Regions from separate parts of the Nonomuraea sp. NPDC003754 genome, predicted to be linked through region 2. Evidence: riboswitches for the same ligand, from Rfam matches in the RefSeq annotation. Region 2 holds a riboswitch; each other region holds the start of a gene.
What was found. A riboswitch is a leader RNA that binds a small molecule or an ion and turns the genes downstream of it on or off. The one in region 2 is predicted to bind thiamine pyrophosphate.

Region 1 (3,862 bases), on a different contig from region 2:
ACAACGCGTAGAGCGCCCCGTACGGGCGCCCGCCCACGGCGGCCAGGCCGAGCGCGATCGTGTGCAGGCCGGGTAATTCCGCCCACACCAGGTCGTCGAGCCCCTGCGACTCCAGCATCACGGTCCTGCCGGTGCGCAGCAGCTTGCCCACCAGGCTGCTGCGCAGGTCCGCGGTGGCGTCCCTGAGCGTCTCGGGCAGCTGGTAGGCGCTGACCAGCCGCAGCCGCTCCTTCTCGATCAGCACGAACCCGCCCGCGTCGGCTCCCGTCAGCTCGGTGAGGCTGGCCGCGATCCGGTCCAGCACGGCCGGCAGCTCCAGCTCGGCGTTGATGTCGCCGACCACGTCGGTGAGCCGGCGCACCAGCATGGCCCTGCGCGCCGACCGGTCGTGCGCGGCGACGTCGTCGCCGGTCGGGTGGTGGACGTGCACGTAGCCGATCACCGCGTTGCCCTGCAGGAGCGCGCTCGTGTCGACCCGCACGTCGAGCAGCGTGCCGTCCTTGCGGAAGCGCCTGGTGCGCAACGAGACCTGGCCGCCCGTGCGAACCCGCTCCAGCACCGCGTTGTGCTCGGCGGTCAGCTCGCCGGGAACGATCGGCGCGCGCCGCCCGACCAGTTCCTCGAAACTCCACCCGAACAACCGCTCCGCCGCAGGGTTCCAGGCCAGCACGGCCTGGTCTCTGTCGAGCACGACGACCGCGTTGGGGGCGCTGGAGAGTACGGCCGCGGTGATCTCCTCGTCACCCACCTTTCCATAGTGCCGGTGGCGGCCTCGCTCCGTGGCCTGATCCGTCCGATACGCTGCGGGCTATGTCGGCTGGCGACCTCGATGCCCTGTTGAGGGTCACCTCACCCACCTACCGGCCCGAGCGACCGCCGGAGGTCGCCATCGGCACCTACGACGGTGCCGTGGGCAGGCTGGTGCTCGCGGTGACCGGCAAGGGCGTGGTCGCCTGCAGCTTCGACGACGAGCACGCCGTCTTCGAGCGGATCTCGCGGGCCGTCGGCGGGCTCGTCGGGCCCGACCCGCGCCGTCTCGACCCGGTGCGGCGCGAGCTCGACGCCTACTTCTCCAGGCGCCTGCGTGCCTTCACCGTCTCCGTCGACCTGCAGCTGGCCACGCCGTTCGCGCGCACCCTGCTGCAGATGACCATGGCGGTGCCGTACGGCACCGCCACGACCACCGGCGACCTGGCGGCCCGCATCGGACGGCCGCAGGCGCTGCGCGCGGTGAGCAACGCGCTCAACGGCAACCCGGTGTGCGTGATCGTGCCCTGCCACCGGGTCGCCGATCGCGAGAGCTACCCCGGCGGGCCCACCGCGCTCGAACGCCTGCTGCGCGTCGAAGGCTAGCGGCGCCGCCGTACCGCGCCGCCGAGCCGGCCGACCAGCAGCGTGACCAGTCCGGCGACCAGGAAGGCGCCCAGCGCCGCGCTCATCCACGGCTGGCGGGTGAAGCCGAGCGCCGCGCGGGCGCCGTCCCAGATCGCGGCCCACCACGGGATCGTGGACGGGGCGGCCAGCAGCCACCACGCGCAGAACCCGAGCGCCCACGGGACCGTCATGATCCAGCGGGAGGGGGCGCGCTCGCTGGTGTTCCAGGTCCTGCCGCTGCCGAGCAGGAAGTAGTCGACGACGAGCACGCCCAGCATCGGCACGAAGACGGCGCCGATGATGCTGAGGAAGGCGCTGTAGGAGTTGACGTCGACGAGGAGCGCCACGCCGATCGTCACGACGCCGAGGGCCACCGAGAAGACCCGCCGGTCGACGCGCGGCATGAGGTTCTGCAGCGACATGGCCGTGGAGTAGACGTTCGCGAACGACTGGTCGGTCTCGCGCAGCACCAGGATGCCGAAGAACAGCGCGCCCAGCGGCGCGGCGACGAACGGGCCGAAGACCGCCGTCGGGTCGTTCAGCACGGCGTCATGGCCGGCGATCGCGACCGCGTAGACGCCGATGGCCAGGCACGCCACCTGGGCGATCGTGTAACCGCCCACCACGCCGGTGAAGGCGGCCGAGCTGCGGCGCGAGTGCCGGGCGAAGTCGGCGGCCAGCGGTACCCACGAGACCGACAGCGCGATCACGAAGTCGACGGCGGGGGCGAAGGCGTCCCACGAGCCGCCGGCCGGCGCTGGAGCCCGCTGCAGGAGCGCGACCGCGAACCAGACGGTCGAGACGATCACGCCGATCGTGACGACCCGCCTGATGAGCCTGATCGCACCGAGCGGGTAGATCGTCAGCCCGGTGGTGATCACGCCCGCCACGATCACCCAGACCGCGTACGGCACGGCGTCGCCGACGATCGCCTGGGCGCCCATGGCGATGACCCACAGCTCGAAGGCACCCCACCCGAGCATCTGGATGATGTTGAGCACCGTGGGGACGTAGGACAGCCTCGCCCCGAACAGGCCTCTGAGCAGCACCATCGCCGGCTGTCCCGTCTGGGCGCCGGGGATGGCCGCGAGGCCCACCATGGCGGTGCCGATGAGACTTCCCACGACGGTGGCGGTGACCGCGGCGGTCATCGTCAGCGGGTTGTCGTCGAGGAGAGGGTTGATGAGGAAGAGGGCGAAGGAAAAACCCAGGAGGCTGACCCCGAGGTTGGCCCAGAAGGCGCCCTGGTCGAGGACGCCGAGGGTTCTGGGCGGGGCCTGGTCGAGGGTCAGCGGTACTTCGGCATGCTTCGGATCGACGACATGCGTCATCGCACGCTCCCTACGCCGGCATTACCCGGACAGGTTCATGCGGTCGGCGACGCCTGGGGGTCGCCCTCTCAGCCCGGCCATGCCCGAGCTCCCGCGGTTACTGGTTTGAGGCGAATTATTACATCTCGTTCCTTTTTGGCAACCACCCCCTACCCGCCTCCCCACCCCTCCCGCAAGCCCACACCACCGAACCGGCCCTCCCGGAGAAACCCCGACCACCCGCCCACACCACCGAACCGGCCCCCCGGCCACCCAGGAAGACCCTGCCCACGCCCCCCTACAACCGCGACCGCACGCCAGTACCGGCCTCCCCAAGAAACCCCGGCCCGCGCCTCCCCAGCCACCCCGGAAGACCCTGCCCACGCCCCCCTACAACCGCGACCGCACGCCCGCACTGGCCCCCGAGAAACCCCGGCCCGCGCTTTCTTCGCAGTTCCGGGAGGTTGTGGTGGGGCGGGTCCGCGAGAATGGGGACATGACCGTTCCCGAAATCGACGTCACCGACGTGCCCGCCGGAGCCTTCCTGCTCGACGTCCGCGAGCCCGAGGAGTGGACGGCGGGCCACGCCCCCGACGCCACCCACATTCCACTCGGCGAGCTGCAGGCCCGCGTCGACGAGCTCCCCTCCGGCCCCGTCTACGTGGTGTGCAGGGTCGGCGGTCGGTCCGCGCACGCCGCCGCGTGGCTCAACCACATCGGCCGCGACGCGGTCAACGTCGGCGGCGGCATGCAGTCGTGGGAGCTGGCGGGCAAGCCCCTGGTCAGCGAGAGCGGCCGGCCGCCGTTCGTCGCCTGACGCCACCTACGCGACATCCGCCGCTGGACGCCGCCAGGTGACGTCCGCCGCTCGACACCGCCTGTGTGACGTCCGTCGCTGGACGCCCCTGTGTGACGTCCGTCGCCTGACGCCGCCAGGTGACGTCCGCCGCTAGACGTCGCCTGTGTGATGTTCGTCGCCTGACGCCGTCTACTTGAGCAGCTTCGACATCCGCCGGTCGGCAAGGATCTTGCCCTCGGTCTGACAGGTCGGGCAGTACTGCAGCGAGGAGTCGGCGAACGACACCTCGCGGATGGTGTCGCCGCACACCTCGCACGGCTGCCCCGTCCTGTTGTGGACGCGCAGCCCCGACTTCTTCTCCGCCTTCAGGTCTTTGGCC
Region 2 (3,862 bases):
GCGCACGAGCGCCGCCAGGAACTGAACCGTGACGACGGTCTCGGTCAGTCCGTGTTTGCGGAGCAGCCGGAGGACGTGTTCCATGATCGGGCGGTTGACCACAGGAAGCAGGGGTTTGGGCTGGTTCGCGGTCAGCGGTCGCAACCGCGTGCCCTCCCCACCTGCCATGACGACCGCCTTCACCCGATCACTCCTTCTTCGCAGTTTGCCGGGGATCGCGCAGCTCATCCCTGGCAGCGGTGATGAGCCGGCGCACCTGTACCACATACAACACGCCCGCCCACCAGTACAGACCCGTTCCCCAGATGGCGAACGCCCATCCGATGATCCTCGCAGTATCGGCATACCAGGAGCCGGTATGAGAGGCCAGGAAGAGCAGCGGGAAGGCGTACATGAGGTTGGCCATGGCTGCTTTGCCAAGGAAATGCACGGGCAGTGCCTTGTAGCCGTATTTGCGGAGCACGGGAAAGAAACATCCGACGAAGATTTCCCGGGCGAGAATGATCGCCACGAGCCACCAGGGGATCACGTCCCTGAGGACCAGGCCGAGGATCGTGGCGAAGACGTAGAGCTTGTCGGCCGCGGGGTCGATGATGCGGCCCAGCCTGCTGGTCTGGTTCCACGCGCGGGCGATCTTGCCGTCCAGCCAGTCGGTGAATCCCGCGACCATGAGCAGCCCGATCGCCCAGCCGTCGGCCTGGGGCCCGAGAACCAGCCACAGGAACACGGGCACACCCAACAGGCGCAGGAAGCTCAGCAGGTTAGGAACCGTCCAGATCCGGTCCTCCGCTGACGAAGGGGCGGAAGTTTCGCTCACGCTTGCGACCCTACTGCGTCGCCGACCTGCGTACGCTGCGCCGTCCGTCTCGTCCGGTTCCGGCCGCAGGGCGGGCCCTTCGCCCCCGGGGTTTTCGGACACCTGGACGGATCGGGGGTTGCGCGCGCCCCCGGTGATCGGGTTACGGTGGCGCCGACCAACGCGGGAGCCCGGTGTGACCGGGCTGAGAGGACGGCTGACCAGCCGCCGACCGCCAGAACCTGCTCCGGGTAATGCCGGCGAAGGGAGTTTGCGCGATGAGTGGCGCGCGTTTTTCCAAGATCTACCAAGGCGATCTCCGGGTCCCGATGCGCCGGATCAGCCTGTCCGACGGCACGAGCTTCACCGTCTACGACACCTCCGGCCCCTACACCGACCCGGAGGTCGAGACCGACGTCACCCGCGGCCTGGCCCCGCTGCGCGAGCGGTGGGTCCTCGACCGGGGCGACGTGGCCCGGTACGGCGGCCGCCAGGTCCAGCCCCTCGACGACGGCTACCGCGACCAGAACGCGTGGAAGCGCGCAGGGACCAGCGCGTTCGCCGGGCGGCGCCGCGACCCCCTCAGGGCGGCGGGCGCGCCCGTCACCCAGCTCGCCTACGCCCGCCGCGGCGTGGTGACCAAGGAGATGGAGTTCGTCGCGGCCAGGGAGGGCGTCGACCCGGAGTTCGTCCGCGCGGAGGTGGCGGCGGGCAGGGCCGTCATCCCGGCCAACGTCAACCACCCCGAGAGCGAGCCGATGATCATCGGACGCAACTTCCTGGTCAAGATCAACGCCAACATCGGCAACTCCGCCGTCACCTCCTCCGTCGAGGAGGAGGTGGAGAAGATGACCTGGGCCATCCGCTGGGGCGCCGACACCGTCATGGACCTGTCGACCGGCCGCGACATCCACACCACCCGCGAGTGGATCATCCGCAACTCCCCCGTGCCCATCGGCACCGTCCCCCTCTACCAAGCGCTGGAGAAGGTCGACGGGGTCGCCGCCCGCCTGTCGTGGGAGATCTACCGCGACACCCTCGTCGAGCAGTGCGAGCAGGGCGTCGACTACGTCACCGTGCACGCCGGCGTGCGGCTGGCGTACGTGCCGCTCACCGTCAGGCGCACGACCGGCATCGTCTCGCGCGGCGGCTCGATCATGGCGGCCTGGTGCCTGGCGCACCACCGCGAGAACTTCCTGTACGAGAACTTCGCGGAGATGTGCGAGATCCTCGCCTCCTACGACGTCGCCTTCTCCCTCGGCGACGGGCTGCGTCCCGGCTCGATCGCCGACGCCAACGACGAGGCGCAGTTCGCCGAGCTGCGCACGCTGGGCGAGCTCACCCGGATCGCCCACGCCCACGACGTCCAGGTGATGGTCGAGGGGCCCGGCCACGTGCCCATGCACAAGGTCAAGGAGAACGTGGACCTGCAGCGCGAGCTGTGCGAGGACGCCCCGTTCTACACCCTCGGCCCGCTGGTCACCGACATCGCGCCCGGCTACGACCACATCACCTCGGGCATCGGCGCGGCCATGATCGGCTGGTACGGCACCGCGATGCTGTGCTACGTCACGCCGAAGGAGCACCTCGGCCTGCCGGACAAGGACGACGTCAAGACCGGCGTGATCACCTACAAGATCGCCGCACACGCCGCCGACCTGGCCAAGGGCCATCCGGCGGCGCAGGCGTGGGACGACGCGCTGTCGCGGGCGCGGTTCGAGTTCCGCTGGGAGGACCAGTTCGACCTGTCCCTCGACCCGGACACGGCCCGCTCCTTCCACGACGAGACACTGCCCGCGGCCCCGGCCAAGACCGCCCACTTCTGCTCGATGTGCGGGCCGAAGTTCTGCTCGATGCGGATCTCCCACGATCTGCGGGCGCAGGAGGGGATGCGGGAGAAGGCGGAGGAGTTCGTGCGCGGCGGCGGCGAGGTGTACCTGCCCCTGCCCGAGCGCCGCTGAGACCGGACGGGACCCGCCCACGCCGCCTCGGGGCCGGGGGCAGGACCCGCCCGCGCCACGCACCAGGCCCGGGGCGGGTCCCGCCCGCCCACGGGGCCGAGAGCGGGACGCCGCCCGCGCCACCCGCCACGGGGGACGGGCGGCGCGGGCGGTGTCCCCGGCCTCTCCCGGGCAACCCCTCCGGGGAGGGCTCCCCCGGGCGGGCGCCCGGGTCGTCAGCGCTTCACGGGCGCGTTCGCCTCCAGCAGCAACCTGGTGGTGTCAGCCGCCTTCGCCTGGGGGGTCGTGCCGCAGATCGCGCCGACGGTGTGCACGACCCAGGCCTGCTGACCCGCCTCGATCCCCGGGTGCCAGGTCGTGTTGATGCCGGAGGAGGCCTGCCTGCCGCCGTCCGCGGTGCTGAAGGACAGGGTGGCCATGCCGATGACACCGCCGTCGTGCCCCCACACCTTCCCGCACGGGGTGTCGTAGGCGATCAGGCCCAGGCCGTAGTCGAAGGTGTCGGGGACGCCGGGCCCCGGCGTGATCGGAACGGTCGTGCGCATCTCGGCCAGCTGGGCCTGGCCGATCAGCCGGCCGGTCAGCAGCGCGCGGAAGAACCGGTTGAGGTCCTCCGTCGTCGAGACCAGCGCGCCGGCGGTGCCGCCCCACGACATGTTGAAGGAGCTGAAGTCCCGCAGCGGGAAGGAGCCGAAGAAGGAGGTGTAGGCCTTCGAGTGCGGGCGCGGCAGGTTCGGGGTGCGCGGGAAGAAGGTGTCGGACAGGCCGGCGCGCTGGATGACGTGGCGGGTGATGTAGCGCTCGGCGGGCATTGCCGTGACCTTGTCGAGCAGCATGCCGAGCACGATGTAGTTGGTGTTGGAGTAGCTGCCGGGCGTCTGGCCGGGCTCGCCCGAGGGGCCGGTGCCGAGGCCGAGCCGTACCAGTTCCTCGTCGGTGTACTGGCGCACGCGCATCTCCTCCAGGCTGTCAGGCCCGGTGATGAGCGCCGTGTCGTAGTCGCCGACGTGGCTGGTGTGGTTGAGCAGCATCCTGACCGTGATGCGCCGGTCGGGCAGCAGCCCCGGCAGGTACTGCTCGACGGGGGCGTCCAGCTCGACCTTGC
Region 3 (3,862 bases), on a different contig from region 2:
ACCACCTCGTCGTTGACCGCCACGGCGACACCCGTCGTCTGCGCCGTCAGCCGCTGGACGGCCTGGGCCACCGTGGTGCCGTCGGGCACCTCGTGCGCGGCCCCGTTGATCGTCACGTGCATCAGTCACTTCCTTGTCCGGCTGTCTGGAACCGCTGCGGCGCGCACAGGGCGGCCAGCTCGCCCTCCTCGCCGTGGAGGATCGCGGTGGTGAGCGGGGCCAGCAGCACGCCGCCCCTGTGGTGTCCGGTGGCGACGGTGAGGCCGGGGCCGTACGGGCCGATCAGCGGCAGGTTGTCGGGGGTGCCCGGCCGCAGTCCCGCCACGACGTCGGCCACCTGCAGCTCGGTGATGCCGGGGACCAGCTCCCTGGCGTCGCGCAGCAGCTCGTACAGGCCGCCCGCGGTCACCGTGGTGTCGAAGCCCAGCTCCTCCTGGGTGGCGCCGACGACGAGCTCGCCGTCGCCGCGCGGCACCAGGTACACGGGCGAGCCGTGGACCACGCCGCGCACGCAGGTGCCGAGCAGGGGGGACGGCGAGCGCAGCCGCATGATCTGGCCCTTGACCGGGCGCACCGGCAGGTCGGTCAGCCCGCCGCTCCACGCGCCGGCCGCCAGCACCACCCGCTCGCCCGTCAGCACATCACCCGAGGCGTCCGAGGCGTCCGCGCGCCCGTCGTCCGAGGCGTCGATCGGCCTGCCGTTCGGGGAGTCGGCCGGCCCGCCGTCCGTGGCGTCCGCCGGAACGTTCCCGGTGGCGGCCGAGGGTGGCTCCAGCCGTACGCCCACCACGGCCGAGCCGTCGCGGACCAGCGCGGCCACGCGCCGCCGCACCAGCGCCACCCCCGCCTTCTCCAGCGCGGCCAGCAGGGCCGCGGTGACGCGTCTGGGGTCGACCCACGCGTCACCCTCGGCCAGCACGCCGCCCCTGACCGACGGCGCCAGCATCGGCTCCCTGCGGCGGCACTCGCGCCCCGTCAGCCGCCGCACCGGCAGCCCGAGCTTGTCCATGAACACGGCGAGCTCGTCCAGCGCCGCCAGGTCGTCGGTGTCGAAGGCGACGTCCAGCGTGCCCTGGGCGCGGTAGTCGAGCCGCAGCCCGCTGTCGGCCTCCAGCTCCGCGGCGAAGGCGGGCCAGCGCTCCAGCGCCGCCAGCCCCAGCCTGAGCAGCGACTCCTCGGTGTAGGAGACCTCGCTGACCGGGGCCAGCATGCCCGCGGCCGCGTGGGAGGCGCCACGCGCCGGGGCCGGGTCGATCACCGTGACACGCGTGCCCGCGCGCGCCAGACGCCAGGCGACGGACAGGCCAACCACGCCGCCGCCCACGATCAGATGCATCTCGCTCCCTTCGCCGGCATGACCCGGATCAGGTGTCTTGCGGTCGAAGGCCCGTCACAGCCTTCCTCTCAGCCCGGTACGGCCGGACTCCCGCGCGTCTTCCGCGAACAAGCCTACTCAAGGCCCGGACCCTGGTGACCGGCGCCGGATTGGTTATGGTCTGAGCGTGAATCATGTCGTGGTGGTGGGCGCCGGACTGGCAGGCATACGCAGCGTCGAGGCGCTGAGATCTCGTGGATTCAGCGGCAGGATCACGCTGGTCGGCGAGGAGCGGCACCGGCCCTACGATCGTCCGCCCCTGTCCAAGGCGGTGCTGCTCGGCACGGCCGACTCCAGCTTCGTCGACTCCGACCTCGAGGCCATGCGGGTGGAGCACCGGCCGGGGGTGTCGGCCAAGGGGCTGCGCGCGGGGGTCCTGGAGACGACCGAGGGCGAGATCGGCTACGACGGCCTGGTCATCGCCACCGGGGCGGAGCCGATCAGGCTGCCCGGCGAGGGCCGCCAGCACGTGTTGCGCACGCTCGACGACTCCCTGGAGCTGCGGGCCCGCCTGGTGGCGGACGCCAGGGTCACGGTCATCGGCGCGGGCTGGATCGGCGCGGAGGTGGCCACGGCCGCCCGTACGGCCGGCTGCCGGGTCACCGTCGTGGAGGCGGGCCCCGCCCCGCTCGCGCACGTGCTCGGGCCCGAGGTGGGCGGCGACACCGTCCCCTGGTACGAGGGCATGGACCTGCGGCTGGACACCATGGTCGCCGCCGTGGAGGAGGGCGGGGTGCGCCTGGTCGACGGCGACTTCGTCGAGGCCGACGTGGTGGTGTCGGGCATCGGCGTCCGCCCGGCCGTCGAGTGGCTGGCAGGCTCCGACATCGACCTGCACAACGGCGTCGTCACCGACGAGCACCTGCGCACCTCCCTGCCGAACGTCGTGGCCGTCGGCGACTGCGCGGCCTGGTGGTCGCGCCGCTTCCACACCAGGCTGCGCGTGGAGCACTGGGACACCGCGCTCAACGCCCCCGAGGTCGCCGTGGCCACGCTGCTGGGCGACGAGGCGGTCTATGATCCTGTGCCGTACTTCTGGTCGGAGCAGTTCGGCCACATGGTGCAGTACGCCGGCCACCATGCCGGCGCGCGCCTGTTGCGCCGCGGCGATCCCTCGGCGGCCAAGTGGTCGGTCTGCTGGTTGACAGACACCGACAGGCTGGCCGGGGTGCTGACCGTCAACAGGCCACGCGACCTCGTCCAGGGCCGTAGGATCATCGAGTCAGGACAGCGACTCGACCCCCTACGCCTGGAAGATCCCGAGGTCGGGATACGTGACTGTGTAGTTTGAAGCCGGATGCGATGTGGTAGTGGTGGATTCGTGACGCTTTCTGTTGCGCAGATAGACCGGGAAACCGACCAGCTCGTCGGCGAGTGGCTGACGCTTCCCGAAGTGGCCGACCGCCTCGCCCTCTCGATCGGGCGGGCCAAGCAGCTCCTGAAGGACCACAAGCTCCTCGGCGTACGGCGGGGCGCGGGCGGCCCCCAGGTCCCCGCGGTGTTCCTCGAGGGCAGGGACGTCGTGAAGGGCCTGCCGGGCACGCTCACGCTCCTGCTCGACGCCGGCTACGACGACGCCGAGGCGTTGCGCTGGCTGTTCACCCCGGACGAGTCGCTGCCCGGCTCGCCCATCGACGCGATCAAGGCGGGTCGCCATACCGAGGTCAAGCGGCGTGCCCAAGCGCTCGGTTTCTGAAGCCCGTCTCTACCTCTGCACCGACGGCCGGAAGAAGCGCGGCGACCTGGCCGACTTCCTCGACGCGGTGCTGTCCAACGGCGTCGACATCGTCCAGCTCAGGGAGAAGGGCCTGGAGGCGCGCGAGGAGCTCGCGCTGCTGGAGGTCTTCCGCGAGGCGTGCGACCGTCACGGCGCGCTCCTGGCGGTCAACGACCGGGCCGACATCGCCTTCGCCGCCCGCCCCGACATCCTTCACCTGGGCCAGGACGACCTGCCCGTGAGCGTCGCGCGAGAGATACTCGGCGACGACATCCTCATCGGCAGGTCCACCCATTCGACGGCGGAGGCCTCGGCCGCCGCCGTCGAGGAGGGCGTCGACTACTACTGCTGCGGGCCGATCTGGCCCACCCCGACCAAGCCAGGCCGGCCGGCGCCTGGACCCGCCCTGCTCAGGCACGCGGCGGGGCTCGGCGACCGTCCGTGGTTCGGCATCGGCGGCATCGACCTCGGCAACCTCGACGAGGTCAGGTCGTACGGCGTCAGCCGCGTCGTGGTCGTCAGGGCGATCACCGAGGCGGACGACCCCGGAGCGGCGGCGGCCGAGTTCGCCAAGCGGCTGGGCCGGTAGGTCCGCGACCGCAGCGGCCCGTCAGGTCTTGCGCGAGGTGGCGGCCACCGCCAGTTCGGCCAGGGCGGCACGGGCCTCGGCGGTGATCGGCGCGTCGTCGAGCGAGGCGAGAGCCTCCTCCAGGTACGTGCCGATCATCTTCTCGCACGCCTCGAGCGCACCGCTGGCCTCGATGACGCCG

Region 1: it holds a riboswitch for thiamine pyrophosphate, as region 2 does, so the genes downstream of both, ACWEVS_RS31650 (purine-cytosine permease family protein) here and thiC (phosphomethylpyrimidine synthase ThiC) in region 2, are expected to answer to the same signal.
Region 3: it holds a riboswitch for thiamine pyrophosphate, as region 2 does, so the genes downstream of both, ACWEVS_RS22120 (FAD-dependent oxidoreductase) here and thiC (phosphomethylpyrimidine synthase ThiC) in region 2, are expected to answer to the same signal.

Annotation. Positions count from the first base shown of each region.
Region 1 is NZ_JBSGJX010000031.1:51,136-54,997, forward strand. It holds gene ACWEVS_RS31640 (PAS domain S-box protein) at 1-748, opposite strand, end outside; gene ACWEVS_RS31645 (methylated-DNA--[protein]-cysteine S-methyltransferase) at 811-1,353, shown strand; gene ACWEVS_RS31650 (purine-cytosine permease family protein) at 1,350-2,705, opposite strand; TPP riboswitch at 2,696-2,810, opposite strand; gene ACWEVS_RS31655 (rhodanese-like domain-containing protein) at 3,181-3,501, shown strand; gene ACWEVS_RS31660 (Fpg/Nei family DNA glycosylase) at 3,673-3,862, opposite strand, start outside.
Region 2 is NZ_JBSGJX010000059.1:34,435-38,296, forward strand. It holds gene ACWEVS_RS42000 (sugar phosphate nucleotidyltransferase) at 1-183, opposite strand, end outside; gene ACWEVS_RS42005 (CDP-alcohol phosphatidyltransferase family protein) at 188-817, opposite strand; TPP riboswitch at 970-1,082, shown strand; gene thiC (phosphomethylpyrimidine synthase ThiC) at 1,075-2,757, shown strand; gene ACWEVS_RS42015 (serine hydrolase domain-containing protein) at 2,973-3,862, opposite strand, start outside.
Region 3 is NZ_JBSGJX010000017.1:79,581-83,442, reverse strand. It holds gene thiS (sulfur carrier protein ThiS) at 1-122, opposite strand, end outside; gene ACWEVS_RS22120 (FAD-dependent oxidoreductase) at 122-1,336, opposite strand; TPP riboswitch at 1,325-1,440, opposite strand; gene ACWEVS_RS22115 (NAD(P)/FAD-dependent oxidoreductase) at 1,503-2,666, shown strand; gene ACWEVS_RS22110 (Rv2175c family DNA-binding protein) at 2,697-3,071, shown strand; gene thiE (thiamine phosphate synthase) at 3,049-3,681, shown strand; gene ACWEVS_RS22100 (polyprenyl synthetase family protein) at 3,703-3,862, opposite strand, start outside.